3 regions of the Streptomyces sp. NPDC019443 genome follow, and region 1 is predicted to be linked to each of the others. Evidence: riboswitches for the same ligand, from Rfam matches in the RefSeq annotation. Region 1 holds a riboswitch; each other region holds the start of a gene.
What was found. A riboswitch is a leader RNA that binds a small molecule or an ion and turns the genes downstream of it on or off. The one in region 1 is predicted to bind thiamine pyrophosphate.

Region 1 (11,535 bases):
GAGCGCGGCCGCAGCGAGGCCGCCGACGGCGAGCGCGATGGCGGTCGCGACGAATGCGTAACTCAAGGAGTTCCACACGGCGTCGATGGGCGGCACGAGGAACGCCCCACCGCTCGCATCGCTGGAGGCGAGCGCCCGGTAGTAGCCGAAGCCATAGCCTCCGGGACCGTCGAAGGAGCGCTCAACCAGGATGCCGAGCGGAGCCAGGACCAGCAGCAGGATCGTGGCGAGCACCGCGCCGAGAAGCGCCCACTGCCCCGCGCCACGCGGTCGGCGCGCGGTCTGCGCCGGGTCCACCAGCTTCAGCGCGGTCTCCCGCCGCCGTACCGTCCGCGCGTGCACGGCGAGGATCGCGCCGACCGCGGCGAACTGCAGCAGCGTGAGCACCGCCGCCGTGGGCAGATCCAGCAGTTGAGCCGTCTGACGGTAGATCTCCACCTCAAGTGTGGAGAAGGCCGGCCCGCCGAGGATCAGTACGACGCCGAAGGAACTGAAGGTGAACAGAAAGACGATCAGGGCGGCCGACGCCACGGCGGGCGCGAGCGCGGGCAGCGTCACCCGCCGCCAGGCCGCGAACCGCCCGGCGCCCAGAACTCGCGCGGCCTCCTCCTGACGCGGGTCGAGTTGCGCCCACAGTCCGCCCACGGTCCGTACGACCACCGCGTAGTTGAAGAAGACATGGGCGAGCAGGATCGCCCAGACGGTCGTGTCGAACCTGACGCCCCACAGCTCGTCGAGCAGACCGCCGCGCCCCAGCAGCGCCAGGAACGCCGTCCCTACGACGACGGTCGGCAGCACGAACGGAACGGTGACCACCGCCCGCAGCAGCCGCTTGCCGGGAAAGTCGAGGCGGGCGAAGACGTACGCGCCGGGCAGCGCGATCAGGAGGGTGAGCGCAGTGGAGGCGAGCGCCTGCCAGATGGTGAACCACAGGACCTGCTGAATGTCGGAACGGCCCAGCACCTCGCCGATCCGCCCGAACTGCCATACCCCGTCGATCTCCAGACCGCGGCCCACGATCGCGACAACGGGATAGGCGAAGAAGACCGCGAAGAACGCGACGGGCCCGGCCATCAGCCCGAGCCGCGCCGCATTCCCGCGGACGGACCTGCTTACTTCAGCACGAGCGAGGACCACGACTGGACCCACTGCTCACGGTTCTTGGCGATCTTGTCGGGCGCGACGGTCTCCGGCTTGTCGACGACCGCGCCGAACTTGGTGAACAGCTCGGGCAGCTTCGCGTCCTTGACCACCGGGTTCACGAACATGTTCAGCGGCATGTCCTCCTGGAACTTCTTGGAGACCAGGAAGTCCAGCAGGGCCTTGCCGCCCGCCTCGTTCTTCGCACCGTCGAGAAGACCCGCGAACTCCGTCTGGCGGAAGCAGGTTCCGGTCGCGACGCCGGTGGGCGCCTCGGTCGGCTGCGGCTTGGCGAAGAGCACCTCGGCGGGCGGGCTGGACGCGTATGAGACGACCAGCGGCCGGTCCGCCTTGGCCTTCTTGCCACCGGCCGAACCGGAGAACTCCTCGTTGTACGCCTGCTCCCAGCCGTCGACGACCTTGACGCCGTTGGCCTTCAGCTTCTTCCAGTAGTCCTGCCAGCCTTCGTCGCCGTACTTACCGACGCTGCCGAGGAGGAAGCCGAGACCGGGCGACGAGGTCGCGACATTCTCGGTGACGAGGAGGTTCTTGTACTCGGGCTTGATCAGATCGTCGAAGGACTGCGGGGGCGCGAGCTTCTTGTCGGCGAAGTACTTCTTGTCGTAGTTGACGCAGATGTCGCCGGTGTCGACGGGCGTGACGCGGTGCTTGTCCTTGTCGAGTTGCGCCTCGTCGGCCACCTGGCCGAGTCCCTTGGCGACGTACGGCGTGAACAGGTCGTTGTCGAGCGCCCGCGAGAGCAGGGTGTTGTCGACGCCGAAGAAGACATCGCCCTGCGGGGATCCCTTGGTGAGGATCTCCTTGTTGAGGGCCGCGCCCGCGTCACCGCTCTTGAGCACCTTGACCGTGTAGCCGGTCTCCTGGGTGAACTCCTTCAGCACGGCCGGGGAGGCGGCGAAGGAGTCATGGCTGACGAGCGTCACGGTCTTGGACTTCGAGCCGCCGGAGGAGGAGTCCTTGGACTCCCCGCCACAGGCCGCGAGGGTCGAGATGCCGAGAGCGGCGGCGACGGCGGTAACCGTCAACTTCTTGGTGGTGCTCACTGAAATTCCTCCTGGAGTGACCAGGAAGAGACGCGGCCCTGCTCACAAAGTGAGCAGGGCGCAACAGCTTGAGTGGTGACCGAACTTCCTACCCAGAATGACCTGGGCAAGGTTCAGAGGGTCTGCGACCGCTGTGCTGTTTCATAGCGGTGGTCGCACTCTCAGCGCTGTGGCGCTCCCCTGTCGGAATATGTAAATGTTCGAGCCAAGATTACCGCTCGGAGGCCGCGAGCTGTCCGCACGCTCCGTCGATCTCCTGGCCACGGGTGTCGCGGACGGTGACGGGCACACCATGGGACGCGATGGCCTCCACGAACGCCTTCTCGTCCTCCGGGCGGGAGGCCGTCCACTTCGATCCCGGCGTCGGGTTGAGCGGGATCAGGTTCACATGGACCCGCTTGCCCTTGAGAAGGCGGCCCAGCAGGTCGCCCCGCCACGCCTGGTCGTTGATGTCCCTGATCAGTGCGTACTCGATGGAGATGCGGCGGCCCGACTTCTCCGCGTACTCCCAGGCGGCGTCCAGCACCTCCCGTACCTTCCAGCGGGTGTTGACCGGGACCAGGGTGTCGCGCAGCTCGTCGTCCGGCGCGTGCAGCGAGACGGCGAGACGGCACTTGAAGCCCTCGTCGGCGAAGCGCAGCATCGCGGGAACCAGGCCGACGGTCGACACAGTGATGCCGCGCTGCGAGAGCCCGAGCCCGTCCGGCTCGGGGTCGGTGAGGCGGCGGATGGAGCCGACGACCCGCTTGTAGTTGGCGAGCGGCTCGCCCATACCCATGAAGACGATGTTGGACAGCCGCGCCGGGCCTCCCGGCACATCACCGTCACGCAGGGCGCGCATGCCGTCGACGATCTGGTGCACGATCTCGGCGGTCGACAGATTGCGGTCGAGCCCCGCCTGCCCGGTGGCGCAGAAGGGGCAGTTCATCCCGCAGCCGGCCTGCGACGAGATGCACATCGTCACCCGGTCCGGGTAGCGCATCAGGACGGATTCGACGAGCGTGCCGTCGTGCAGCCGCCACAGCGTCTTGCGGGTGGTGTCGTCGTCGCACGAGATGTGCCGGACGACCGACATCAGATCGGGCAGCAACTCGGACGCGAGCTTCTCTCGCGCGGCGGCGGGGATGTCGGTCCACTGTGTGGGGTCGTGGGCGTACCGCGCGAAGTAGTGCTGCGAGAGCTGCTTGGCGCGGAACGGCTTCTCGCCGATCGCGGCGACGGCGTCCTTGCGCTCGGCGGGCGTGAGGTCGGCAAGGTGCCGCGGGGGCTTCTTGGCTCCGCGGGGCGCGACGAAAGTGAGTTCTCCGGGCTTGGGCATGGTCCCACCAGTGTCGCAGACCGAATCTCATGACCTGCGGCCGTTGCCGCCCCGGGTGGGCATCGACGGTCGTTGTTGGTCACTGCTGGGCACCTTCGGCCGGCCCACACACGGCCCAGCCGAAGGGCGTTCTGGCTGGCCAGCACGCCAACGGGCAGCGCCGGCGCTACCGCTGAAGCCGTCGACCACGGCATGGCGAACCTCTCCCCCGCTGTGGTCTCTCTGTCGAAACCGGGCAGGAGGGAGCATCAAGGCCGTGAGCGAGTACTTTGGGGCACTCCGACAAAGCTAGCCGCTGCGGCTTTCCACCGCGGCGGCGACATCGTCGAGGTCCTTCGCGATCGCCCTGCTCACGGCCTTGACGCCGAGGCCGCCGAGCAGCTTTGCGAGCAGACCCATGAAGCCGCCGGGCGGGACGGCCGAGAATGTCATCCGCACGGTCGTCGCCTCCGGCCCGGCGGTCAGCAGCGCGAACTCCGACACATAGTGGGTGCCTTGGGAGTCGGCCTCCACCACAAAACGCTCGGGGGGCTCGCTGGCGGTCACACACATCTCCTCGGTGGCCTCCTTCCCCAGCATCCGCCGGGTCTCGCGCCACCGTGTGCCCGCTCCGAAGCCGCCCTCGGTGAGGACCTCGATCCGCTCCACACCGCTCAGCACGCGCTCCGCGCCCTCAAGGTCGGTCAGGGCCTCCCACACCCGCTCGGGAGACGCCCGGATCACGCGCTCGACGACGACAGTCCTGGTTGCCATGGACCCCATGGAACCACCGGGCTGCGTCAGCCGCATGATCGTGGGCGCAGTCAGCGACGCCTCCGTGGCAGAACGTCGACCTCCGCCGGAATGAAGGCTGATGGCCCAGAGACGGCCCAGTGTCCGACGACAGGCCCTCTACCAACTCCAGTGGTGCTGGTAGAGGGCCTGTCGCTGCTCCGAGACTGCAAGTTCTCCGGGCTTGGGCATGGTGATACGAGTGTCGCAGAGATACGAAGAGGGGCCCGCCGCCTGTGAACAACGAGCCCCTAACACGTAAAAGCGCAGGTCAAATGGGTCAGCCGGACCCGACGAAGATCACCATCAGCAGCCATACCACCGGAGCCGTGGGCAGCAGCGAATCCAGCCGGTCCATGATGCCGCCATGACCTGGCAGCAGCGTGCCCATGTCCTTGATGCCCAGGTCCCTCTTGATCATCGACTCGCCCAGGTCGCCGAGCGTGGCGCTGACCGCGACCGCGAAGCCCAGAAGCAGACCCTGCCACCAGGTGCCGTCGTCGATGAGGAACTGCATGCACAGCGCACCCGCGCCCATCGCGAACGCCACCGCGCCGCCGAGGCCCTCGCGGGTCTTCCCCGGGCTGATGCGCGGCGCGAGCTTGTGCTTGCCGAAGCGCCAGCCGACGGCGTACGCACCCGTGTCGCTGACCACGGTCAGCGCCAGGAAGGTGAGCACCCGCCACGGGCCGTCGTCCGCGGTGAGCATCAACGCGACGAAAGTTGCCAGGAAAGGAACGTAGAAAGCTGCGAAGACGCCCGCCGTGACGTCCTTCAGATAGCCCTCGGGAGGCTCCGTCATCCGCCAGACCAGCACCGCGAGCGCCGTGAGCGCCATGGCGACCCAGGCGCCCTCGGCGCCGCGCACATAACCGGCCACAACCATCGCCGCGCCGCCCACCGCGAGCGGCACCAGCGGAGCCTTGATCCGCTTGCGCTCCTCCAGCCGCGAAGTGAGTTCCCACAGTCCGACCACGACGGCGACCGCGATCACGCCGACGAACACGGCCTTGACGATGAAGAGCGACGCGACGATCACAGCGCCGAGACCGACGCCGACCCCTATGGCCGCGCGCAGATCACGGCCGGCCCGTTTCTTCTGCGGCGGCTCGGGTGCCGACGACGGGGTGGGCATGGGCTCCTGCGGAATCTCGTCGCGGAACAGGGGGCCACCCAGCCGAGCGGCCCCCCGGTCGCGGTCGTTGCTGTCGTCGCGGCGATCGCGGTCGTCGCGGTCTTCGGCGTCTCTACCTGCGTCGGGAAAGTCCGGCACGATGGGCATGGGCCGAGTCTGCTGTGCGTCATGCTCATCGTATGCGGGACCCGCCGGGGCAGGCCCCTGGTCGGGCGGTCCCCAGAAACCGGCTCTCGGCGGGGCCCCCCAGGAAGAGTCGTTCATCAGACCTCGAGCAGCTCGGCTTCCTTGTGCTTGAGCAGCTCGTCCACCTGCGAGACGTACTTCGCGGTGGTGTCGTCGAGCTCCTTCTCCCCGCGGCGGCCCTCGTCCTCGCCGACCTCGCCGTCCTTGATCAGCTTGTCGATGGTCTCCTTGGCCTTGCGGCGCACGGAGCGGATCGAGATCTTGGAGTCCTCGGCCTTGGTCTTGGCGACCTTGATGTACTCCTTGCGGCGGTCCTGAGTGAGCTCCGGGAACACCACCCGGATGATATTGCCGTCGTTGCTCGGGTTGACGCCGAGGTCGGAGTCGCGGATCGCCTGCTCGATGTTGCGCAGCGCGCTCTTGTCGAACGGAGTCACCACGGCCATCCGCGCCTCGGGAACCGAGAACGAGGCCAGCTGGTTGATCGGGGTCAGCGCACCGTAGTAGTCCGCCACGATCTTGTTGAACATCGCCGGGTGCGCACGTCCGGTGCGGATCGCGGCGAAGTCATCCTTGGCGACCAGGACGGCCTTCTCCATCTTCTCCTCGGCCTCGAGGAGGGTCTCTTCGATCACCACTTGCTCCTGCGTGTCTTGAGTGGGCCCGGCGTCAAACTGGGCCGGCGGAACCCTGTGTCGCGTCTTCTCCTGCACGGTGTCCGACCGGCAGGACTTTGTCCATCCCTCGAGGGACGTCCCCCGAGGGGCGTCCTCCGAGTCAGGCGCGGGTGCCCTGGTCGCTCACGAGCGTGCCGATCTTCTCACCCTTGACGGCCCGAGCGATATTGCCCTCGGCGAGCAGTTCGAAGACGAGGATCGGAAGGGCGTTGTCGCGGCAGAGCGTGATGGCGGTGGCGTCGGCGACCTTGAGGTTGCGGGAGAGCACCTCGCCGTACTCCAGCGCGTCGAACTTCACCGCGTCGGGGTTGGTCTTGGGGTCGGAGTCGTAGACCCCGTCGACGCCGTTCTTGCCCATCAGCAGGGCCTCGGCGTCGATCTCCAGGGCGCGCTGCGCCGCGGTGGTGTCGGTGGAGAAGTAGGGCATGCCCATACCGGCGCCGAAGATGACGACGCGGCCCTTCTCCAGGTGGCGTACTGCGCGCAGCGGGATGTACGGCTCCGCGACCTGCCCCATGGTGATGGCGGTCTGGACGCGGGAGTCGATGCCCTCCTTCTCCAGGAAGTCCTGGAGGGCGAGGCAGTTCATCACCGTGCCGAGCATGCCCATGTAGTCGGAACGGGCCCGGTCCATGCCGCGCTGCTGGAGCTCGGCCCCGCGGAAGAAGTTGCCGCCACCGATGACGACCGCGATCTGAGCACCGTCGCGGACAACCGCGGCGATCTCGCGCGCCATGGCGTGTACGACGTCGGGGTCTACGCCGAGCCCTCCACCGCCGGCAAAGGCTTCACCGGACAGCTTCAGCATGAAGCGCCCGACCTTCTTGACGTCGTGGTCGCTCTTGTCGTCGGCAGCCTGTTTGGCGTCCGCGCCCTTGTTCATGGAGATCTCCTCGTGCACATACGAAGAAGGCCATTGCCGTGGGTTACTGGTATCCCTGTCGGCAATGGCCTCCTCGTCAGATCTGCGGTCGTCCGGCGCGAGCGCGACCGGCGACTGCGTAAGGAACCCTAGCGGGCTCCCGTGTCGATCGCTTAACGGGTCAGATGCCGACCTTGATGCGCGCGAAGCGCTTCAGCGTGACACCGGCCTCGTCCAGGACCTTCTGGACGGACTTCTTGTTGTCGAGCGCGTACGGCTGGCCCAGGAGGGTGGCCTCCTTGAAGAAGCCGTTGACGCGACCCTCGACGATCTTCGGGAGGGCGGCCTCGGGCTTGCCCTCGGCGCGCGTGGTCTCCTCGGCGACGCGGCGCTCGGCCTCGACGACCTCGGCCGGGACGTCCTCACGGGAGAGGTACTTCGGCGCGAAGGCGGCGATGTGCTGCGCGACGCCCTTGGCGACCTCGGCGTTCTCCTTGTCGAGCTCGACGAGGACGCCGATCTGCGGCGGGAGGTCAGGCATGGTGCGGTGCATGTACGCAGCGACGTACCCACCGGTGAACTGCGCGAAGCGGTCCAGGACGATCTTCTCGCCGAGGTTGGCGTTGGCCTCGTCGACGTACGCCTGGACGGTCTTGCCGGGCTCGATCTCGGAGGCGAGCAGCGCCTCGATGTCGGCCGGGGAGCTCGCGGCGACGTGGGCGGCGAGCGCGGCCGCGACGGCCTGGAACTTGTCACCCTTGGCGACGAAGTCCGTCTCGCACTTCAGCTCGACGAGGACACCGGAGGTGTTGTCGTCCGAGATGAGGGAGACGACGGCGCCGTTCTCGGCGGAGCGGCCCTCGCGCTTGGCGACGCCCTTTTGGCCCTTGATGCGCAGAGCCTCGACGGCCTTGTCGACGTTGCCGTCGGCCTCGTCCAGCGCCTTCTTGCAGTCCATCATGCCGGCGCCGGTGAGCTCACGGAGCTTCTTGACGTCAGCGGCGGTGTAGTTCGCCATGTCCTTGAATCTCTCTCGAAAGTCGAAAGTCGAAGATCTACGGGTGAGCGGCGGGGGCCGGTGCTTGTGACACCGTCCCCCGCCGTCAACTACCGAACCTGAGCGGTCAGGCCTGCTCGGCGTCCGCGGCCGGCTTCTCGTCCTCGGCGGCCGGGGCCTCGGCAGCCGGAGCCTCAGCAGCGGGGGCCTCAGCAGCGGCCTCGGCCGGCTTCTCGGCCTCGGCGGCGGCCGGAGCCTCGGCAGCCTCGTCGGAGTCCGCCTTCTTCTCGCCCTCGAGGAGGTCGCGCTCCCACTCGGCGAGCGGCTCGCCGGCGGCCTTCTCGCCCGGCTTGGAGTCACCGGTGGCGACGCCGGAACGGGCGATGAGGCCCTCGGCGACGGCGTCGGCGATCACGCGGGTGAGCAGGGTGACGGAGCGGATCGCGTCGTCGTTGCCCGGGATCTTGTAGTCGACCTCGTCGGGGTCACAGTTGGTGTCCAGGATCGCGACGACCGGGATGTGGAGCTTGCGCGCCTCACCGACGGCGATGTGCTCCTTCTTGGTGTCGACGATCCAGACGGCGCTGGGCACCTTCTGCATCTCGCGGATACCACCGAGGGTCTTCTCCAGCTTGGCCTTCTCGCGGGAGAGGACCAGGAGCTCCTTCTTGGTGAGGCCGGACGCGGCCACATCCTCGAAGTCGATCTGCTCAAGCTCCTTCAGACGCTGAAGGCGCTTGTAGACGGTGGAGAAGTTGGTGAGCATGCCGCCCAGCCAACGCTGGTTGACGTACGGCATGCCAACGCGCGTCGCCTGCTCGGCGATGGCCTCCTGGGCCTGCTTCTTGGTGCCGACGAACATGATGGAGCCGCCGTGCGCGACGGTCTCCTTGACGAACTCGTAGGCGCGGTCGATGTACGACAGCGACTGGAGCAGGTCGATGATGTAGATGCCGTTGCGCTCCGTGAAGATGAATCGCTTCATCTTCGGGTTCCAACGACGGGTCTGGTGACCGAAGTGGACGCCGCTTTCCAGCAGCTCCCGCATCGTGACGACGGCCATGGCCGTATCTCCTTGGATTCTCGGTTATGTCCTGACGCCCCGACGCGCCGTGCCACAAGGGACCGAGGAGCGCGGCCACCGACCTGAAGAGGGTGTGGTGGCGGGGCGTGCGAAGTCGACCCGGTGACCCGGATCGCCAGAAGAAGTGTACGGGACCGGCGCGGTGCCGGGTGACGGCGCTGTCCACAACCGGTCAGTACTCCACAGATCGGGACCATGATCCACGCGGTTGCGGGGTTCCGCGGGACGGTCTGTGCCATGTACCGCCACATCCGCAGATCCATCCGCAGACTTCTCGTACCCGTAGTCGCCGTTGTCGTTGCCCTTGCCGCTGCCCTGCTCATTGGGGGCGCGCCCCCGGCGTCTGCCCTCGATCGCGACCGGAGCTGGCCGGTGGGTCCGCCGCGGCCCATCGTCGTACGCGGCTGGGAGCCACCGGACTCGGCGTACGGGCCGGGGCACCGCGGCGTGGATCTGGCCGCGCCGCCGGGCACCCCGGTGCGGGCCGCGGCGCCCGGCCGGGTCTCCTTCGCGGGCCGGGTCGCGGGCCGCGGCGTCCTCTCCCTCACCCTCACCGGTACGGGTGAACCGCCGCTGCGCACGACGTACGAACCCGTGCGCCCGCTGCTCCCCGAGGGCACGGAGGTGAGCGCCGGCCAGGTGGTGGCGACCGTCGAGCCGGGCCCTTCGCACTGTGCGGCCGGCTGTCTGCACTGGGGGCTGCTGCGCGGCGCGGAGTATCTGGATCCGCTGTCTCTGCTGCCGCCCTGGCTGCTGCGCCGATCGCCGTCCCGGCTGCTGCCGGTGTTCGGCGTCCCGCCTCTTGAGGCGACTGTCGCTCCGGTCGCCGCACGGGTTGCCGCGCCCGTTCTCGCGGGGGCGTCCGGGACAGCACTGCACGCGGCGTTGCTGCTGATCACAGTCGCCCTGACGCACCGGGGCCTGCGCCGGGCTCCGGAACCCGGCCCACCGGGCCCTCCCGGTCCGCGAGGCCCTTGCGGGGTCAGCCCTGCACGCCCCGCAGGGCCATCGACACTGCCGCCTCGGCGATCGCCGCCGGGTCCTCCGCCGCGCCGATCTCGATGCGGCGCACCGCGGCGTCCACCACGCCCTGCAGCAGCATCGCCGCCAGCCGGGGCTGGTCGTGCCCCAGCTCGCCGAGCGCCTCCACGATCATCGCGATCAGCCCGCCGTGCGCGGCACGGATCTTCTCCCGTGCCCCGGCGTCCAGCTCACTCGCGGAGATCGCGACAACGGCCCGGTGGCGCCGGTCGCCGACGAGCTCCAGCTGCTGGCGTACGTACGCCTCGACCTTGCCCTCTGCCGTGTCGGCCTGCTGCATCGCGGCCTCGACCTCCGCCGCCCAGACCGGGAAGTCGACCGCGCAGAGCTCCTCGACGACCGCGGCGCGCGAGCGGAAGTACTCGTAGACGGAGGACCTGGCCAGGCCCGTGCGCTCGGCGAGGGCGGGGAAGGTCAGCGCCTCCGTACCGCCTTCGGACAGCAGGGAGCGCGCGGCGTCCAGCAGGGCGCCGCGCTGCATGGTCCGGTGCTCGGCCACAGAGGCCGCTCGAATCCTGGGCACGCCTCCACTCTACGGATGAGGCAGGGACGATTCAGCGTCAACGTCCGACGTCGGCCAGCTTCGCCCGCAACTGAAGCACCGACTTCGTATGGATCTGGCTGACCCTGCTCTCTGTGACGCCGAGGACATTGCCGATCTCGGCGAGGGTGAGGCCCTCGTAGTAGTAGAGGGTGACGACGGTCTTCTCGCGCTCCGGCAGGGTGTTGATGGCGCGCGCGAGCAGCCGGCGCAACTCCCGGTCCTCTGCCACCTCGACCGGGTTGTCGGCGGCGGTGTCCTCGAGGGTGTCCATCAGGCTGAGCCGGTCGCCGCCCTCGCCGCCGACGTGCAGCAACTCCTCCAGCGCGACGACATTGGCCAGCGACAACTGGCTGAAAACCACATGCAGTTCCTCAACCGCGATGCCCATTTCAGCGGCAACCTCGCACTCCGAAGGCGTACGTCTCAGCTGCGCTTCGAGCGTGGCGTAGGCGCGCTCCACGGCCCTGGCCTTCTGCCGCACGGAGCGCGGGATCCAGTCGAGCGCGCGGAGCTCGTCGATCATCGCGCCACGGATCCGGGTGATCGCGTATGTCTCGAACTTGATGGACCGTTCGATGTCGAACTTCTCGATTGCGTCGATGAGTCCGAAGACTCCGGAGGAGACGAAGTCCGCCTGTTCGACGTTGGGCGGCAGCCCGACGCTCACCCGGCCCGCGACGTACTTCACCAGCGGTGAGTAGTGCAGGATCAACTGC
Region 2 (11,535 bases), on a different contig from region 1:
ATCTCGTCGGACACGAGCTGTGGCGGGACGGCGACGTACGGCCTCAACAGGGCGCCGATGGCGGGCAGTTGCCCGGCGGGTTCACCGTGCTGCTCGCCCTGCGCGGGGCGCGGCCCGCATCGGCCGTCCACCGGAGCGTGCTGCACTCTCCCGACGCCGGGGCGGAGGCGGCCGCGGTCTTCGGCGGGCAGACGGCCGAGCGGCCCACCGTCACCGTGCTGCGGCCCGACGACCCCCGCACCCGCCCCGACGACGAGCACGAGGCGGTCACCCTCTCCGCGACGGTCATGGGGCACGGCAGCCCGGTCGACTGGACCCATGCGTCGCTGCGCGAGAGGTACGCCGAGGTGCTGATCGACGCCGCGTCCGCGGCCGTACCGGAGATACGCGAGCGCCTGCTGTGGCACGAGACCCTGACGCCCGCCGAGACGGGACCGCTGCCCGCGCCCGCGCTCGCCGGGGAGGGCGGCCGCTATCTGCATCCCGCGAACAGCACACGGCTGCCCGGCCTGTATCTGGTGGGCGGCCGCGCGCACCCGGGCGGCGGTCTTGCGCACGCGGGAATGTCGGGGGCGCTGGTGGCCGGGCTGATCGTGGAGGGCGCGGACTTCCGCGGCTCCCAGTAACCCGCTCCCGGTAACCGGCTGTCAGTGACCAGCCGCCGGTATCCGGCTGTCAGTAGCGGTACTGCTGCTCGTTGTACCCGGTGTCGTAGCCGTAGGGGGAGGGCTGCTCCTGCGGCATCGGCGGCACCTCCTGCTCGCCGTCGCGCTGCTGCGGCACCCACACCCCGCCGGGCGGCGTCTCGTTGTACTGGTTCTGGGCGTACGGGTCGGCGTACTGCTGCTGGCCGCCGTAACTGTCGTACGTCTCGTACGTGTTGTACTGCTGGCCGCCCACATACGGGTCGGAGTACGCGGCGTACTGCTGCTGCTGCCCTGTGCCGTAGTCGTACTGCCCGGCGTAGCTGTCCTGGCCCGCCGGCTGCTGCTGCCCGTAGCCGGAGTAGCTGTCGTACGCGCCGCCGTACCGGGCGTAGTTCTGACTCTGGTCCTGCTGCTGGGCCGCGTAGGCGGCTTCGCTGTACACGCCGTACTGCCCGGTGTCGTCCGGGAGCGGCTGCGGCTCGTAGACCGCTTCCGGCTGCGGCGCCGACGCGGCGGGCTGGTACGGACCGGGCTCGTACGGACCGGACTCGTACGGGTCGGGCTCGTACGGCGCGGCAGGCTCGTAGGAGAGGTCGGTGACCTCCAGCGAGGGCTCGTGCGAAGCCGCCCCCGACTTGGCACCCGACTTGCGGCGGGGGCTCACGCCCGGGCTTCCGCCGAGCGCCCAGCCCGTGGAGAAGCCGCGGCGGAAGGAGAGCGTGACATACGTCTGGCCGACGGCGAAGGCGATCGCGCCGACCGCGATCACCACGACGGAGGGCAGCAGGACGCCGAAGACCACGCCGAGGAATCCGACGAAGGCGAGAAGTCTCCAGCGCAGCCGCGCCTTGTACTGCAGCAGCACCTCACCGAGCAGCCACAGCGCGACGACACCGAACGCGATATAGAGGACCGTCCAGCCCATGCCCGCCCCTCTCCTACGGCCGTCGCCCCGGGTCGGGGCCGGTACGACCGATCACGACTGCTCGTGCAGTCCGAGATTCTCGTAGATTTCAAGCGTCGCCGTGGAGTTGTTGAGCGTAATGAAGTGCAGTCCGGGGACTCCCTCGGAGAGCAGTCCTGCGCAGAACTCCGTCGCGAACTCGATGCCAATGGAGCGTACAGCGGCCGGATCGTCCTTGGCGGTGAGGATCCTCTCTTTCAGATCCGGCGGGAACGCGGCATTGCTGAGCTGCGCAAACCGCTCAAGCTGCTTGACGCTGGTGACCGGCATGATCTCGGGGATGATCGGGGTCTCGCAGCCCGTGGCCGCGACCCGGTCGCGCAGCCGCAGATAGTCCTCGGGCCTGAAGAACATCTGCGTGATCGCGTAGTCGGCGCCGGCCCGGCACTTGTCGACGAAGTGCCGGATGTCGGTGTCCCAGTCCTCCGAGCGCGGATGCATCTCGGGGAAGGCCGCTACGCCGACGCAGAAGTCACCGGACTCCTTGATCAGCCGGACCAGCTCGGCGGCGTACCGCACGCCCTCGGGGTGCTTGACCCACTCTCCCATCGGGTCGCCGGGCGGGTCGCCCCGGACGGCGAGGATATTGCGGATCCCGGCGTCGGCGTACTGGCCGATCATGTTGCGCAGTTCGGCGATGGAGTGGTCCACCGCGGTGAGGTGCGCGACAGGCGTCAAAGTGGTGTCGGCGGCGATCTGCTGGGTGGCCTTGACCGTGCCGGCGCGCGTCGAGCCGCCGGCTCCATAGGTCACGGAGACGAAGTTGGGGGCGACCGCCTCGACCCTGCGGAGCGCATTCCAGAGATTCCGCTCGCCCTTCTCGGTCTTGGGCGCCCAGAACTCGAAGGAGTAGGAAGTTTTGCCGGTTGCAAGAAGCTCGCGCACGGTCCGTGCGCGATCCGTCCTGGTCGAAGCTGTACCGAGGGCCATACCCGCAGGTTATCCAGGGCGCGCCGGTCACCCAACCGAACAGAGGAAATATGTCCGAATTTGCCGGGTTACTGTCCACCCTTCGGACAGTTATCCAATACGCTCCCGCACCCGCTTGGCGAGGGAGGCCGTCGCCGCTGCCGGGTCGTCGGCCTCGGTGATCGCCCGCACGACGACGATCCTGCGCGCGCCCGCGTCCAGCACCTCGTCGAGGTTGCCCGCGTCGATCCCGCCGATCGCGAACCACGGCCGGCCGGTCTCAAGCCCCGCGGCATACCGCACGAGGCCGAGTCCGGGGGCGTACCGCCCGGGCTTGGTCGGGGTGGGCCAGCAGGGGCCGGTGCAGAAGTAGTCCACGCCCTCCTCGGCGACGGCCGCGTCGACCTCGGACTCGGCGTGCGTGGAGCGGCCTATCAGCACCTCGTCTCCGAGGATCGCGCGCGCGGCCGGGACCGGCAGATCGCCCTGCCCCAGGTGCAGCACGTCGGAGCCGATGGCATGGCCCACATCCGCGCGGTCGTTCACGGCGAGCAGCTTGCCGTGCCTGCGGCAGGCGTCGGCGAAGACCTGAAGGTGCTCCAGCTCCTCGGCGGCCTCCATGCCCTTGTCGCGCAGCTGCACGATGTCGATCCCCGAGGAGAGCACGGCGTCGAGGAACCCGGCGAGGTCGCCCTGCTGCTTGCGGGCGTCCGTGCACAGATAGAGCCGGGCGTCGGACAGCAGCGCACGAGCCGTGGACATGGGTGTTCCCCCCGGGTGGGTCGGCGGTGTGCGGGCAGGAGCCACTGGCCCCCCTGCCCGCACACCGCGTGGTGTTGTCTTCAGGACATCAGACGGCGAGCGCCTGGGCCCGGCGCTTCACCTCCGTGCCGCGATTCTCGCTGAGCGCCTGCGCGGGCGTGCCCGGCAGGGTCGGGTCGGGGGTGAAGAGCCACTCAAGCATCTCTTCGTCGGTGAAGCCGTCGTCCTTCAGGAGCGTCAGGGTCCCGGCGAGACCCTTGACCACCTTGTTGCCGTCGATGAAGGCGGCAGGCACCTGAAGCGCGCGGTTCTCACCACGGCGCACGGCGATCAGCTGGCCCTCCTTGACCAGCTGCCGTACGCGTGTCACCTCGACATCGAGCATTTCCGCGATGTCGGGAAGGTGGAGCCAGGCGGGGACGAGAGCATCGATCTTTGCGTCAATCTCGGTCACAGGACAAGCGTGCCATCCCAGACTGACAGTCGGTAGCCGGACCCCGGACAGCAGCCCGCATTCAGCCCTGGACAGCCGCCGCCTTCAGAGGGACGGAGGGGTCGGCGGCGAGATCCGGATCCAGCCGCGCGCCGGCCAGGATGAGCTTGCGCCCCTGCGCCAGATCGCGGGCCCTGCCGACGGCGAGGAGCGCGACCAGCGCGCCCTCACGCAGCCACAGCACCGACCACGTGGCGTCCGCCGGATTGCCCCGCCACACCCTCGTGTCGGCGGCCGGGTGATGGCCCGCGTACTGCACAAAGCGCCCGAACTGCTCGGACCAGAAGTACGGCACCGGGTCGTAGACCTCCAGCGGCTGCCCCAGTGCGCCCGCGACGACATTGGCGGCGACCGTGCGCGGCCCGTGCAGGGCGTTGTCCCAGTGGTGCACGAGCAGCCGCTCGCCGTAGCGGCCGGACGGGAAGGAGGCGCAGTCCCCGACGGCGTACACATCGGGCAGCGAGGTGCGCAGATGCTCGTCGGCGGTGATTGCTCCGTCCGGGCCCAGCGCGATGCCCGAGTCGGCGAGCCAGCCGGTGGCGGGGCGTGCGCCGATGCCGACGACCACCGCCCCGGCCGGGAGCTGCCGGCCGTCCGCGAGGATCACCGTGCCGGGCTCGACGTCGGCCACGCGCGCGTGGGTGAGAAGTTCGACGCCGTACTCCGCGTACCAGTCGGCCATCGGGGCGGCGACCTCGGCGGGCAGGGCGTACGCGAGGGGGCGGTCGGCGGCCTCGACGACGGTGACCGAGCAGCCCGTCTCGCGGGCGGCTGTCGCGAACTCCGCGCCGATCCAGCCCGCGCCGACGACCACGATGTCGTGCTGCCGCACGAGGACGGGGCGCAGCCGGGCGGCGTCGTCGAGGGTGCGCAGCAGATGGACGCCCGGGACGCCTTCGGCGCCGGGCAGCGTGATCGGCTCCGCGCCGCTGGCGATGACGAGGACGTCGTACGGGACGGGCCCTGCCTCGGTGTCCAGCTCGTGCGCCTGCGGGCGTACGCCGGTCACCTCGCAGCCCAGCCGCAGTCCGATGTCCAGCGCCTCGAAGTCGAGCTCGAAGGCCGACCCCTCCGCCTTGCCGAGCAGGATCGCCTTGGAGAGCGGGGGCCTGTCGTACGGCTGGTGGGGCTCGGCGCCGATCACTGTGACCGGGCCCGGGAACCCCTGTTCGCGCAGGGCCACGGCGGTCTGCACGCCGGCCATCCCCGCGCCGACGACGACCACGCGCCGCACGCCCTGTGCTGTCTGCTGCTCGCTCACCCGACAACCTTACGCATCTGACAGCCCGTCAGGTAACCGGCTGCTCGACAACGCTCGTCCCGCTGCCCTCCTGAGACTCCCACTCCCACGTCTCCTCCAGGCGCACTCGCCCGTCCTCGAGCTCGACCACCGTCGAGACGCAGTGCCCGGAGGCCGTCCGGCCGTCCGTCTTCAGCTGGACGTACCGGAAGTCCAGCCGGTCGCCCTCCCGCGTCCCCACGAGGTGGCCGCGGACCACGTCGCCGCCCTCGTACTCGGCCCAGATCCGGCCGTCCCGCTCGTGGTACGTGAACCGGGTGCGGGTCCCCACCTGGCCCGGAGCCTGGTCGGCGACCGGCGAGAGTACGAGTCCGTCGAGCGACCGTGCCACAGCTGCTGCTCCCTTACTGCGAGTTGAGGGCTGGGGTTAGGGTGGCCACCGTAAGGCACTCGCGGGAGCCCGGCGCACCGGGCTGAGAGGGAGGCTGGACGGCCTCCGACCGTACGAACCTGATCCGGGTCATGCCGGCGAAGGGAGGGGCTGGACGCCCATGTCTCGTACATCAGATGTCCTCGTCGTCGGGGGCGGAATCATCGGCCTGGTCACGGCCTGGCGTGCGGCGCAGCGCGGACTGCGCGTCGCCGTCGTCGATCCGGAGCCGGGCGGCGGGGCGGCACAGGTCGCGGCGGGCATGCTCGCCGCCGTCACCGAGCTGCACTACGGCGAGCAGACGCTGCTCGGCCTCAACGTGGAGTCCGCCCGGCGCTATCCGGCGTTCGTCGCCGAGCTCGAGGAGGCGAGCGGGCAGCATGTCGGCTACCGCGCATGCGGCACGCTGGCCGTCGCGCTCGACGCCGACGACCGCGCGCACCTGCGTGAACTGCACGCCCTGCAGCGCCGGTCCGGCCTGGAGTCGGAGTGGCTGGCCGGGCGTGAATGCCGCCGTCTGGAGCCGATGCTCGCGCCGGGCGTACGCGGGGGCCTGCGAGTCGACGGCGATCACCAGGTCGATCCGCGGCGGCTGGCCGCGGCGCTGGTGACGGCCTGCGAGCGGGCAGGGGTGGTCTTCCACCGCGGCTGGGCGGAGCGTCTTTCGGTGGTTCGAGACCGGGCGGCCGGAGCAGTGCTGAGGGACGCCGGCGAGCTCACCGCGGACCAGGTCGTCCTCGCGGGCGGCTCACTGAGCGGCAGTCTCGACGGTGTGCCGGCGGATGTGCTGCCTCCGGTACGGCCGGTGAAGGGCCAGGTTCTGCGGCTCACCGTGCCGCCTGCGTACGCACCCTTCCTCTCCCGGACCGTACGGGCCGTGGTACGCGGCAGCCACGTCTATCTGGTGCCGCGCGCGAACGGCGAGCTGGTCGTCGGCGCGACCAGCGAGGAACTGGGCTGGGACACCACGGTCACCGCCGGCGGGGTGTACGAGCTGCTGCGCGACGCGCACGAGCTGGTGCCCGGCATCACGGAGCTGCCGCTCACCGAGACCCGCGCGGGTCTGCGCCCCGGCTCCCCGGACAACGCCCCGCTGCTGGGCCCGACCGCCCTGCCCGGCCTGCACGTGGCCACCGGCCATCACCGCAACGGCGTGCTCCTCACGCCCGTGACCGGCGATGTGATGGCCGCCGTGCTGGTCACCGGCGAGCTGCCGGACGAGGCCCTCCCCTTCACTCCTCGCCGCTTCTCCCCCGTGCCCCAGGAGCAGCCCGCATGAATGTCCTGAACGTCTCCGTCAACGGCGAGTCCCGTGAGCTCGCCACCGGCACCACCCTGGACACCCTGGTGGCGGCCCTCACCGCCGCCCCTTCCGGGGTCGCGGCCGCGGTCAACGAAGCGGTCGTCCCACGCAGCCAGTGGTCCGGCACCCTCCTCGACGACGGCGACCGCGTCGAAGTCCTCACCGCAGTACAGGGAGGCTGACCGGCATGGCCGACGACCGTCTCACCATCGGCGGCACCACGTTCAACTCCCGCCTGATCATGGGTACGGGCGGGTCACCCAGCCTCGACGTACTCGAACGCTCCCTCGTCGCGAGCGGCACCGAACTCACCACCGTCGCGATGCGCCGCCTCGACCCGACCGTCCAGGGCTCCGTGCTGTCCGTCCTGGAGAAGCTGAACATCCGCGTCCTGCCCAATACGGCGGGCTGCTTCACGGCGGGCGAAGCCGTGCTGACCGCCCGGCTCGCACGCGAGGCCCTCGGCACCGACTGGATCAAGCTCGAGGTCGTCGCGGACGAGCGCACCCTGCTGCCCGATCCGATCGAGCTGCTGGATGCGGCCGAGACGCTGGTCGACGACGGCTTCACGGTCCTGCCGTACACCAATGACGACCCGGTGGTCGCCCGGAGGCTGGAGGACGCGGGCTGCGCGGCGATCATGCCGCTGGGTTCGCCGATCGGCTCCGGTCTCGGCATCCGTAATCCGCACAACTTCCAGCTGATCGTCGAGCACGCGCGCGTGCCGGTCGTGCTGGACGCGGGCGCGGGCACGGCCTCCGACGCGGCCCTGGCGATGGAGCTGGGCTGCGCGGCGGTGATGCTGGCGTCGGCGGTCACTCGCGCGCAGGAGCCGGTGCTGATGGCGGAGGCGATGCGGCATGCGGTGGAGGCGGGGCGGCTGGCGCGTCGGGCGGGGCGCATTCCGCGTCGGCACTTCGCCGAGGCGTCGTCCCCTCACGAGGGCCGCGCGGTCCTCGACCCGGAGCGGCCCGCGTTCTGACCGGAGCGCGGAGCCAGTCCCCTACCCGCTGCATCGATTTACGGCTCCGCCGCCTGGGGGCTCCGCCCCAGACCCCGGACGCCCTTCGGGCGCTGTCCTCAATCGCCGGACGGGCTTGATTTCCGCCGGTCGACCCGAGGATTCAGGCCGACCAGCAGAAAATTCAAGCCCCGTGGGAGTCCCCCCGGACGAAGTCTGGGGGAGATTGAGGCGCGGGGGTCCCGGGGGCGGAGCCCCCGGCGTAGGCCCGCGCAGCGTTACAGCTCGGCTCCAGTCCCGCCCCGAGTCGTCAGCCGTGTCACCGGTGGCTCGTAGAATCACCAGCGTGGATACGACCCTCAAGGACCCCCTCGTCGGGCAGGTGCTCGACGGCCGCTACCGCGTCGACGCGCGCATCGCCGTCGGCGGTATGGCCACGGTCTACCGGGCCGTCGACACCCGACTCGACCGGGTGCTCGCGCTCAAGGTGATGCACCCGGCCCTCGCCACCGACGCCTCCTTCGTGGAGCGCTTCATCCGCGAGGCCAAATCCGTGGCGCGTCTCGCCCACCCCAATGTGGTGGCGGTCTTCGACCAGGGCGCCGAGGGCGCGTACGTCTATCTGGCCATGGAGTACGTCGCGGGCTGCACCCTGCGCGACGTGCTGCGCGAGCGCGGGGCGCTCCAGCCGCGGGCCGCGCTCGACATTCTGGAGCCCGTGCTGGCGGCGCTCGGCGCGGCGCACCGGGCCGGGTTCGTCCACCGGGACATGAAGCCGGAGAACGTGCTGATAGGGGACGACGGCCGGGTCAAGGTCGCCGACTTCGGTCTCGTACGAGCCGTGGGCTCGGTCACCAACACCACCGGCACGGTGCTGGGCACGGTCTCCTACCTCGCCCCCGAGCAGATCGAGTACGGCACGGCCGACACCCGCGCCGATGTGTACGCCTGCGGGGTCGTCCTCTACGAGATGCTGACCGGCGGCAAGCCGCACGCCGGAGACACCCCCGCCCAGGTGCTCTTCCAGCATCTGAACGAGGACATTCCGGCGCCGTCCGCGCTGGTCCCCGGGCTCGCCGTCGAGCTCGACGAGCTGGTCGCGAGCGCCACCGCCCGCAATCCCGAGGTCCGTCCGTACGACGCGGTGGCGCTGCTGGCGCAGGTCCGCGAGGCCCGTGCTCCGCTCGGCGACGAGCAGCTGGACCTGGTGCCGCCGCAGGCGCACACCCAGGACACGGCGGAGGGCGGGAGCGAGCGGGCGCACGAGGAGGACGCCACGGACGTGATCCCGCGGGTGCTCGCCCGCGAGGAGCCGGTGGTCAACCACACCACCCGGCTTGCGATGCCGCCTTCCGAGCCGCCGCACCAGCCCCAGCAGTCCCGGCGCCGGTCCGTGCCAAGGCGCGGCGTCGTCGCGACGCTGGTCGCGGTGTTCCTGGTGCTCGGCGTGGGTGCGGGCGTCTGGTACATCAACTCCGGGCAGTTCACCCGCGTCCCGGCCCTCATCGGCAAGACCGAGAAGGATGCCAGGCAGCAGCTGAAGAGCGCCGGGCTCGATGTGAAGAAGGTCCGGTACGACTTCAGCGAGACGGTCAAACGCGGCACGGTCATCAACAGCGACCCCGCGACGAATGAGCGCATCCGCGGCAACGGCTCGGTGATCATCGTCATCTCGCGCGGCCCGGAGATCGTCCGGGTCCCGGACGTCAAGGGCCAGCCGCTCACCAAGGCGGAACGCGAGCTGAAGAAGCTCGGTCTGGCGCCGGGAGTGGTCACCAAGGCGTTCAGCGACGAGATCGACCAGGGCTCGGTGATCAGCACGGATCCGGAGGCCGGGACCGGACGCAGCCCCGATTCCGCGGTCGCCCTCGTCGTCAGCAAGGGCTCCCCGATCGACGTACCGGGCGTGACCGGCGAGACCCTGGCGGACGCCACCAGCGCGCTCAAGGACGCCGGGTTCAAGGTCAAGGTCGCCCCCGAGCGGATCAACTCCCCCGAGGAAGCGGGCTCCGTCGCCAAGCAGTCCGCGGCCGAGGGCGCCAAGCTGGCCCGCGGCGACACGATCACGCTGACGGTCTCCAAGGGACCGCGGATGATCGAGGTCCCCGATGTCGTCGGGGACAAGGTCGACGACGCCACCAGCGAGTTGGAGTCCGCGGGCTTCGAGGTCAAGGTCGAGAAGAACTTCCCCTTCCTCGGCGACACCGTCGAGAGCCAGTCCGTCGCGGGCGGCGGTCAAGCCCCCGAGGGCAGCACGATCACGATCAAGACCAAGGGGCTGTAGTTCAGATGCGCAACCCCGTCGGCGGCCATGTCCCCGTGGCCGGCGGCCTCGCCAGGACCGGTCTCGCCTACGCCCGTGAGCTGGAGGCGGAGACCGTCCAGGTCTTCGTGGCCAATCCGCGTGGCTGGGCGACGCCTGCCGGGAGCCCGGTGCAGGACGAGCAGTTCCGCGCCGAGTGCGCGGCCGACGGGATATCGGCGTACGTCCACGCCCCGTATCTGATCAACTTCGGCTCGCACACCGAGGCCACCGCCGAGAAGTCCGTGGAGTCCCTGCGGCACTCACTGCGCCGCGGCCGGGAGATCGGCGCGCTGGGCGTGGTCGTGCACACCGGCTCGGCGACCGGCGGCCGGACCCGCGAGGTGGCGCTGGCGCAGGTGCGGGAGCGGATGCTGCCGCTGCTGGACGAGCTGACGCACGACGACGACCCGTTCCTGCTGCTGGAGTCGACGGCGGGCCAGGGCTTCTCGCTCTGCTCACGGACCTGGGACTTCGGTCCGTACTTCGAGGCGCTCGACGCCCACCCCAAGCTGGGCGTCTGCCTGGACACCTGCCACGTCTTCGCGGCGGGACACGATCTGACCGGGCCGCACGGGATGGCGCAGACTCTGGATCTGCTGGTGGAGACGGTCGGTGAAGGGCGGCTGAAGCTGATCCACGCCAACGACTCCAAAGATGTGGCCGGCGCTCACAAGGACCGACACGCGAACATTGGCGCGGGCCATATCGGCGAGGAGCCGTTCCGGACGCTGATGCAGCATCCGGCGACCGAGGGCGTACCGCTGATCATCGAGACGCCCGGCGGCAAGGAAGGGCACGCAGCGGATGTGGCGCGGCTGAAGAAGCTCCGCTGAACAACCCGGGAATACCCCTAGGGGGTATACGGTTTCTTGCTGTCGACAGGAACCGCTGCCTGGTTTTTTTGGGGGGTCTCACATGCGGCACGACACTCACGCCCAGCACGCACACCATGAGCACCACACACAGCACCGATCCGTCAGCTGGTCCATGGCCGCCCAGGCCACGCTGCACTGCCTCACCGGCTGCGCCATCGGCGAAGTACTCGGCATGGTCATCGGCACCGCGCTGGGCTGGGGAAACATCCCGACGATGATCCTCGCGATCGTCCTGGCCTTCTTCTTCGGCTACTCGCTCACCCTGCGAGGAGTCCTCAAGGCCGGCGTCGACTTCAGGACCGCCTTCCGGGTCGCCCTCGCCGCCGACACCCTCTCCATCGCCGTCATGGAGCTGATGGACAACGGTGTGATCGCCGTGTGGCCCGGCGCGATGGACGCCCACCTCGGTGACGCGATGTTCTGGTGGGTGCTCGCGATCGCCCTAGTCGCCGCCTTCCTGATCACCACACCCGTCAACAAGTGGATGATCGGCCGCGGCAAGGGCCATGCGGTGGTCCACCAGTACCACCACTGAACCCCCGGGGGTCAGAGCTCCGGGCCGTCCCCCGGCTCCTCCTGATAGGAGTAGCGCTGCTCACGCCAGGGGTCGCCGAGATTGTGATAGCCACGCTCCTCCCAGAAGCCG
Region 3 (5,581 bases), on a different contig from region 1:
CGTGAGGTCGCCAGATAGAACCACGCTGACGCGGCTCGTCTGCGAGACGGGCAGGGCCCGCGCCTCCGAGTTGGCCTGAGAACCACGGATGCACGGGCCGTCTGCGCGTGAGCCTCAGTCCGCCAGCGGCAGATACACCCGGTTCCCCGCCTCGGCGAACTCCTGCGACTTCTGGAGCATCCCCTCCGCGACCTCCTCAGCCGACGCGCCGTCAGCCGCAGTCCCGCCGAACCGCTCTGTGATGCTTTGGCTAATCTTCATGCTGCAGAACTTCGGGCCGCACATCGAGCAGAAGTGCGCGGTCTTCGCCGGCTCCGCCGGGAGCGTCTCGTCGTGGAACTCCCGTGCCGTGTCCGGGTCGAGGGCCAGATTGAACTGGTCCTCCCACCGGAACTCGAAGCGCGCGTCGGACAGCGCGTCGTCCCACTCCTGCGCACCCGGGTGCCCCTTGGCGAGATCTGCCGCATGCGCCGCGATCTTGTAGGTGATGACGCCGGTCTTCACGTCATCACGGTTGGGCAGGCCCAGGTGCTCCTTGGGCGTGACATAGCAGAGCATCGCCGTTCCCCACCAGGCAATCATTGCCGCCCCGATGCCGGAGGTGATGTGGTCATACGCCGGGGCCACGTCCGTGGTGAGCGGGCCGAGCGTATAGAAGGGGGCCTCTTCGCAGATCTCCTGCTGGAGGTCGATGTTCTCCTTGATCTTGTGCATCGGGACGTGACCGGGTCCTTCGATCATCGTCTGCACATTGAAACGCTTGGCGATGGAGTTGAGTTCCCCGAGCGTGCGCAACTCCGCGAACTGCGCCTCGTCGTTGGCATCCGCGATCGAGCCGGGCCGCAGACCGTCGCCGAGGGAGTACGTCACGTCGTACGAGGCGAGGATCTCGCAGAGCTCCTCGAAGTTCTCGTACAGGAACGACTCCTTGTGGTGCGCCAGGCACCAGGCCGCCATGATCGAGCCGCCGCGCGAGACGATGCCGGTCTTGCGGCGGGCCGTCAGCGGCACATACCGCAGCAGCACGCCCGCGTGGACCGTCATGTAGTCGACACCCTGCTCGGCCTGCTCGATGACCGTGTCCTTGTAGACCTCCCAGGTCAGGTCCTCGGCCTTGCCGTCGACCTTCTCGAGCGCCTGATAGAGCGGCACGGTGCCGATCGGCACCGGGGAGTTGCGCAGCACCCATTCGCGGGTCGTGTGGATGTTGCGGCCGGTGGAGAGGTCCATGACCGTGTCCGCGCCCCAGCGGGTCGCCCAGGTCATCTTCTCGACCTCCTCCTCGATGGAGGAGGTGACAGCGGAGTTGCCGATGTTGGCGTTGACCTTCACCAGGAACCGCTTGCCGATGATCATCGGCTCGATCTCGGGGTGGTTGACGTTGGCGGGCAGGACGGCCCGGCCCGCGGCGATCTCCTCGCGCACCACCTCGGGCGAGACGTTCTCGCGGATCGCGACGTACTCCATCTCCGGCGTGATCTCGCCACGGCGGGCGTACGCGAGCTGCGACACCGCCTGTCCGGCCCGGCCCCGGCGGGGCTGGCGCGGGCGGCCCGGGAAGACCGCGTCGAGGTTGCGCAGACCGCCCCTCGGCGAGGTGTGCTTGATCCCGTCGTCCTCGGGGCGGACCGGGCGGCCCGCGTACTCCTCGGTGTCGCCGCGGCCGACGATCCAGTTCTCCCGCAGCGGCGGCAGGCCGCGGCGGACGTCGGTCTCGACGGTGGGGTCGGTGTATGGGCCGGACGTGTCGTACAGCGTCACGTCCTTGCCGTTGGTCAGGTGCACCTGGCGGACCGGCACCCGGAGGTCGGGGCGCGAGCCCTCGACGTATCCCTTGTGCCAGCCGATGGACTTGCCGCCCTCGTCGTTCTCATTCGAGGCAGGCGTGCGTGCATCCGATACGGTCATGAGACCTACTCCCTACGCCGGCATTACCCGGTAACAGGTTCGGCGGTCGACGCAGCGGCTTCCGTAAACGGCGTACTGGCTTCGGCCAGTCGGCGAATGCGGAGGTCAGCGCCCTCTCAGCCCGGTGCTCCGAGCTCCCGCGTGTGCAAAGGTGACACCACGCTAGCGTCATTTCTGGCGCGCTGAACAGTGGGCCCCCCTCGTTCTTGCGATGATCGGTCGGTGACCTACTCGCCGACCCCCTCGCCGCAGACGCCCGAACCCCGCGGCCACTCGCACAGCCATGGGCCCGCCGCGCCTGTTTCGCAGCATCTCCGCAAGGTCATCGCCGCGGTGCTGATTCCTTTCGCCACCGCGGTCGTCGTGGGCCTTGTCGTGCTCTGGCCGGGCGGTGCGCCCGGGCATGAGCGCACAGGTGTCGGTTTCGACCGGCAGACCGAGCAGGGCAAGGTGGTGCGGGTCGAGAAGGTCAACTGCAAGGACGTGAACGCCGCGCAGGTACCGCCGACCGGCGACACCTCCACGCCCGAGGGGCGCGAGGCGGTCAATGCCCAGCGAGGCAGCTGTGAAAAGGCGACGATCGAGGTCACCAGCGGCAAGGACAAGGGCCGTACGTTCACCGAGATCGTCCAGCCGGACGCGTCGCGGCAGTTGGACAAGGGGCAGGGCGTGGTGGTGGCGTACGCCCCCGACGCGCCCCGTGACCTGCAGTACTCCGTGACCGATGTGGACCGTGAGCTGCCGATGGTGCTGCTGGCCGGGATCTTCGCGCTCGCAGTGGTGCTGGTGGGACGAATGAAGGGCGTGATGGCGCTGATCGCACTGGCCGTCTCGTTCGCCGTACTGACCCTGTTCATCCTGCCCGCAATCCTGCAGGGCTCGAATCCGCTGATCGTCGCGGTGATCGGGGCGAGCGCCATCATGCTGGTCTCGCTCTATCTGTGCCACGGCCTCACCGCCCGCACCTCGGTCGCGGCCCTCGGCACGCTGATCTCGCTGCTGCTGACCGGGCTGCTCGGCTCACTCTTCATCGGCTGGGCGAGCATGACCGGCAACACCGACGACAACACCGGTCTGATTCACGGTCTGTATCCGAACATCGACATGAGCGGTCTGCTGCTGGCCGGCATCATCATCGGCTCGCTCGGCGTGCTCGACGATGTGACGGTGACCCAGACCTCGGCGGTCTGGGAACTGCGTCAGGCGGACCCGGGCATGGGCCCACGGGCGCTCTACCGGGCCGGGATCAGGATCGGCCGGGACCACATCGCTTCCGTCGTCAACACTCTCGTACTGGCCTACGCGGGCGCCGCGTTGCCGCTGCTGCTGCTCTTCTCGATCGCGCAGAGCAGTGTGGGGACGGTGGCCAACAGCGAGCTGGTGGCGGTGGAAATCGTACGGACCCTGGTGGGGTCGATCGGACTTGTCGCCGCCGTACCGGTGACCACCGCACTCGCGAGCCTGGTGGTCTCCGCCGACCGGCCGGGAATCGCAGCGGCGGACGAATCACCGGCACGGAGTGGATCACCGGTTCGGGGCGGCAGGGGCCGCCGCCGCAAGAAGTAGCGGCGTCGACTGCTCAGCCGGCGTTCTCCTCGGCGAGAATGCGCCCGAGCGCCACGTCCAGATTGTCCTCGAAGTCGGCGAGCGTACGCTCCTGCCCCAGTGGCACCAGCTTGTCGGTGCGGTCGAGGAAGGCCACGAGCGGGGCCCCGCTCACCCGGAACAGCGCCCGGTCGGCGCCGACTTGGAGCCGGATGGTGACGTCGGACAGCCCCTGGAGACCGGTCGGAGCGATGTGCACATCACCGTCGCCGCTCGGCGCATTGATGCCGTCCAGCAGCAACTCGCGCCCGAAGGCCCAGGTCACAGGGGCATCGCCGGGAAGATGGAAGGTCATCCGCACCGCGTACGGATCCCCCGTCTCGTACCGGAGCTCCACCGGGATCCGGAAAGAGAGCTCCTCGGAGACATGGAAACTCATCAGGACCTCGGCCTGGACCGACTCGCGCATCATGTACCCCGCAGCAGATGAAGCAGTGAAGAACTCAGCTGAAAACGGCCAGGAACGATCCCCATGGCCTCTTGACGTAATCGTCCTGTAAGGACTTGTAGATCACAAGGAGTGATTTTTCAGATACTGATAGAGAACGCTATGGAGCCCAGAAGTCCTCCGATCGCGTTACGTAGTTGTTCGACCGCCTCAAACAAGCGTTCTTCCTGGTGGAGCGGGAGCGAAATGCCCATCGCGGCGGCACCGGATCCGGCCGTGATCGGAATGGCGGCACAGACGGTACCGAGCGCGTACTCCTGTCGCTCCACGACCGTTTGCATCCGCTCCTTCGACGCGAGCCGCTCCAGCAGCGCGCGCCGGTCCCTTACGGAACAAGGGGTGACCGGCTGCACGGGGTGGCGGTCCAGATGGTCGCTGCGGCCCTGCTCGTCGAGCTGGCTCAGCAGACACTGGCCGAGCGCATGGGCATGTCCGGTCTCACGGAAGTCGGCCCACTCGGCGACGGCGGGCGCATACGGGGTGTCGGCGACGGCGACGATCTCGATCTCGCCCTCGCGGTAGGCCGCGAAGTAGACCGGGACTCCGATGGCGTCCCGCCAGTGCGCGAGCGAGTCCACGAGCGTGGTGCGACGATTCCGCAGAGCGCCGCCGATCGCGAGCCGCTCGACCGCGTCACCGAGGATGAACACGCCCTTCTCGCGGCGCAGATAGTCCTCGTGCGTCAGGGTGCGCAACAGGTGGTACGCGGTGGGAAGGGGAAGACCCGCCTCGCGCGCGAGCTGCTTCGCGGGGGCCCCGTCCGGATGGGAACTCACGGTCTCCAGCAGCCTCATCGCCCGTTGCACCGAAACGATCAGGGTAGGGGCAGGAGCGTTCGTAGCCGTGGCCAAAGGTCACCCCCAGGCATGGTGACGGGCAGCGCGCCCGCTTGCGGGGGCCGCCCCCGCGGCCCGCCGCGCGTATTTCCCAAAGGCGGATTTTCCATGGGGCGGCAGCGGGGTTGTCACTGTAATGGCCGTTCCCGTGCGGCAGTGGGGGTTTGTCGGGGCGTTCCCCCGCCCGGGCTAACGCCCGGACGGGCACGGGCTACCAGTCGCTTCGTGAGCTCGATGACGACATGAACTTCCGTACGACGAAGACGAGTCCACTGACCAAGGCGACGAAGACAAGGATCTTGAAGAGCAGTCCGATCACAAAGCCGACGACGCTCGTGATCAGTCCTCCGAATACGACAAGGGCGATGACGGGCACCGCGACCCACTTGATCCACCACGGCATCCCCGCGAATACTTCCCGCACAGCCATCGTCCTTACCTCGTTTCATTGGGTTCCTGCCTCGATGCTAGGCGGGAGGGGGTGGTGTGCGGGGCCCGCGAGCCCTCGATCTCCCCTGACCGAACCCCTAGGGATCGGCGGTGCTTCCGGTCAGCTCTCAGGGGGAGAGAAGACCACCATCACCCGCAGATCCTCGGTGATGTGATGGAACTTGTGGGCCACTCCGGCCGGGACGTAGACCACGCTGCCGCGTCCTACCTGCGTCGTCTCCATCCCCACCGTGATGGCGGCGCGGCCGCTGACGACGAAGTAGACCTCGTCCTGGCGGTGGGGCAGCTGCGGGTCCAGCTCGCCGGCGTCCAGTGCGTACAGCCCGACCGACAT

Region 2: it holds a riboswitch for thiamine pyrophosphate, as region 1 does, so the genes downstream of both, thiO (glycine oxidase ThiO) here and ACH492_RS10435 (thiamine ABC transporter substrate binding subunit) in region 1, are expected to answer to the same signal.
Region 3: it holds a riboswitch for thiamine pyrophosphate, as region 1 does, so the genes downstream of both, thiC (phosphomethylpyrimidine synthase ThiC) here and ACH492_RS10435 (thiamine ABC transporter substrate binding subunit) in region 1, are expected to answer to the same signal.

What each region holds. Positions count from the first base shown of each region.
Region 1 covers NZ_JBIRYJ010000002.1:888,591-900,125, reverse strand. Annotated here, with positions in the region: gene ACH492_RS10440 (ABC transporter permease) at 1-1,074, opposite strand, end outside; gene ACH492_RS10435 (thiamine ABC transporter substrate binding subunit) at 1,113-2,204, opposite strand; TPP riboswitch at 2,272-2,396, opposite strand; gene rlmN (23S rRNA (adenine(2503)-C(2))-methyltransferase RlmN) at 2,416-3,522, opposite strand; gene ACH492_RS10425 (SRPBCC family protein) at 3,811-4,275, opposite strand; gene ACH492_RS10420 (phosphatidate cytidylyltransferase) at 4,574-5,692, opposite strand; gene frr (ribosome recycling factor) at 5,692-6,249, opposite strand; gene pyrH (UMP kinase) at 6,392-7,174, opposite strand; gene tsf (translation elongation factor Ts) at 7,335-8,171, opposite strand; gene rpsB (30S ribosomal protein S2) at 8,278-9,213, opposite strand; partial or broken gene ACH492_RS10395 (M23 family metallopeptidase) at 9,472-10,032, shown strand; gene ACH492_RS10390 (TetR/AcrR family transcriptional regulator) at 10,217-10,774, opposite strand; gene whiG (RNA polymerase sigma factor WhiG) at 10,836-11,535, opposite strand, start outside.
Region 2 covers NZ_JBIRYJ010000005.1:244,515-256,049, reverse strand. Annotated here, with positions in the region: gene ACH492_RS18505 (phytoene desaturase family protein) at 1-626, shown strand, start outside; gene ACH492_RS18500 (hypothetical protein) at 676-1,572, opposite strand; gene metF (methylenetetrahydrofolate reductase [NAD(P)H]) at 1,624-2,541, opposite strand; gene thiE (thiamine phosphate synthase) at 2,632-3,282, opposite strand; gene ACH492_RS18485 (Rv2175c family DNA-binding protein) at 3,371-3,736, opposite strand; gene ACH492_RS18480 (NAD(P)/FAD-dependent oxidoreductase) at 3,798-4,979, opposite strand; gene ACH492_RS18475 (hypothetical protein) at 5,065-5,406, opposite strand; TPP riboswitch at 5,458-5,569, shown strand; gene thiO (glycine oxidase ThiO) at 5,567-6,724, shown strand; gene thiS (sulfur carrier protein ThiS) at 6,721-6,930, shown strand; gene ACH492_RS18460 (thiazole synthase) at 6,936-7,730, shown strand; gene pknB (Stk1 family PASTA domain-containing Ser/Thr kinase) at 8,056-9,993, shown strand; gene ACH492_RS18450 (deoxyribonuclease IV) at 9,999-10,847, shown strand; gene ACH492_RS18445 (DUF4396 domain-containing protein) at 10,930-11,424, shown strand; gene ACH492_RS18440 (sulfite oxidase-like oxidoreductase) at 11,436-11,535, opposite strand, start outside.
Region 3 covers NZ_JBIRYJ010000009.1:313,913-319,493, reverse strand. Annotated here, with positions in the region: gene thiC (phosphomethylpyrimidine synthase ThiC) at 115-1,908, opposite strand; TPP riboswitch at 1,901-2,059, opposite strand; gene ACH492_RS27220 (YibE/F family protein) at 2,131-3,474, shown strand; gene ACH492_RS27215 (SsgA family sporulation/cell division regulator) at 3,488-3,922, opposite strand; gene ACH492_RS27210 (IclR family transcriptional regulator) at 4,042-4,812, opposite strand; gene ACH492_RS27205 (DUF5326 family protein) at 5,009-5,221, opposite strand; gene ACH492_RS27200 (cupin domain-containing protein) at 5,348-5,581, opposite strand, start outside.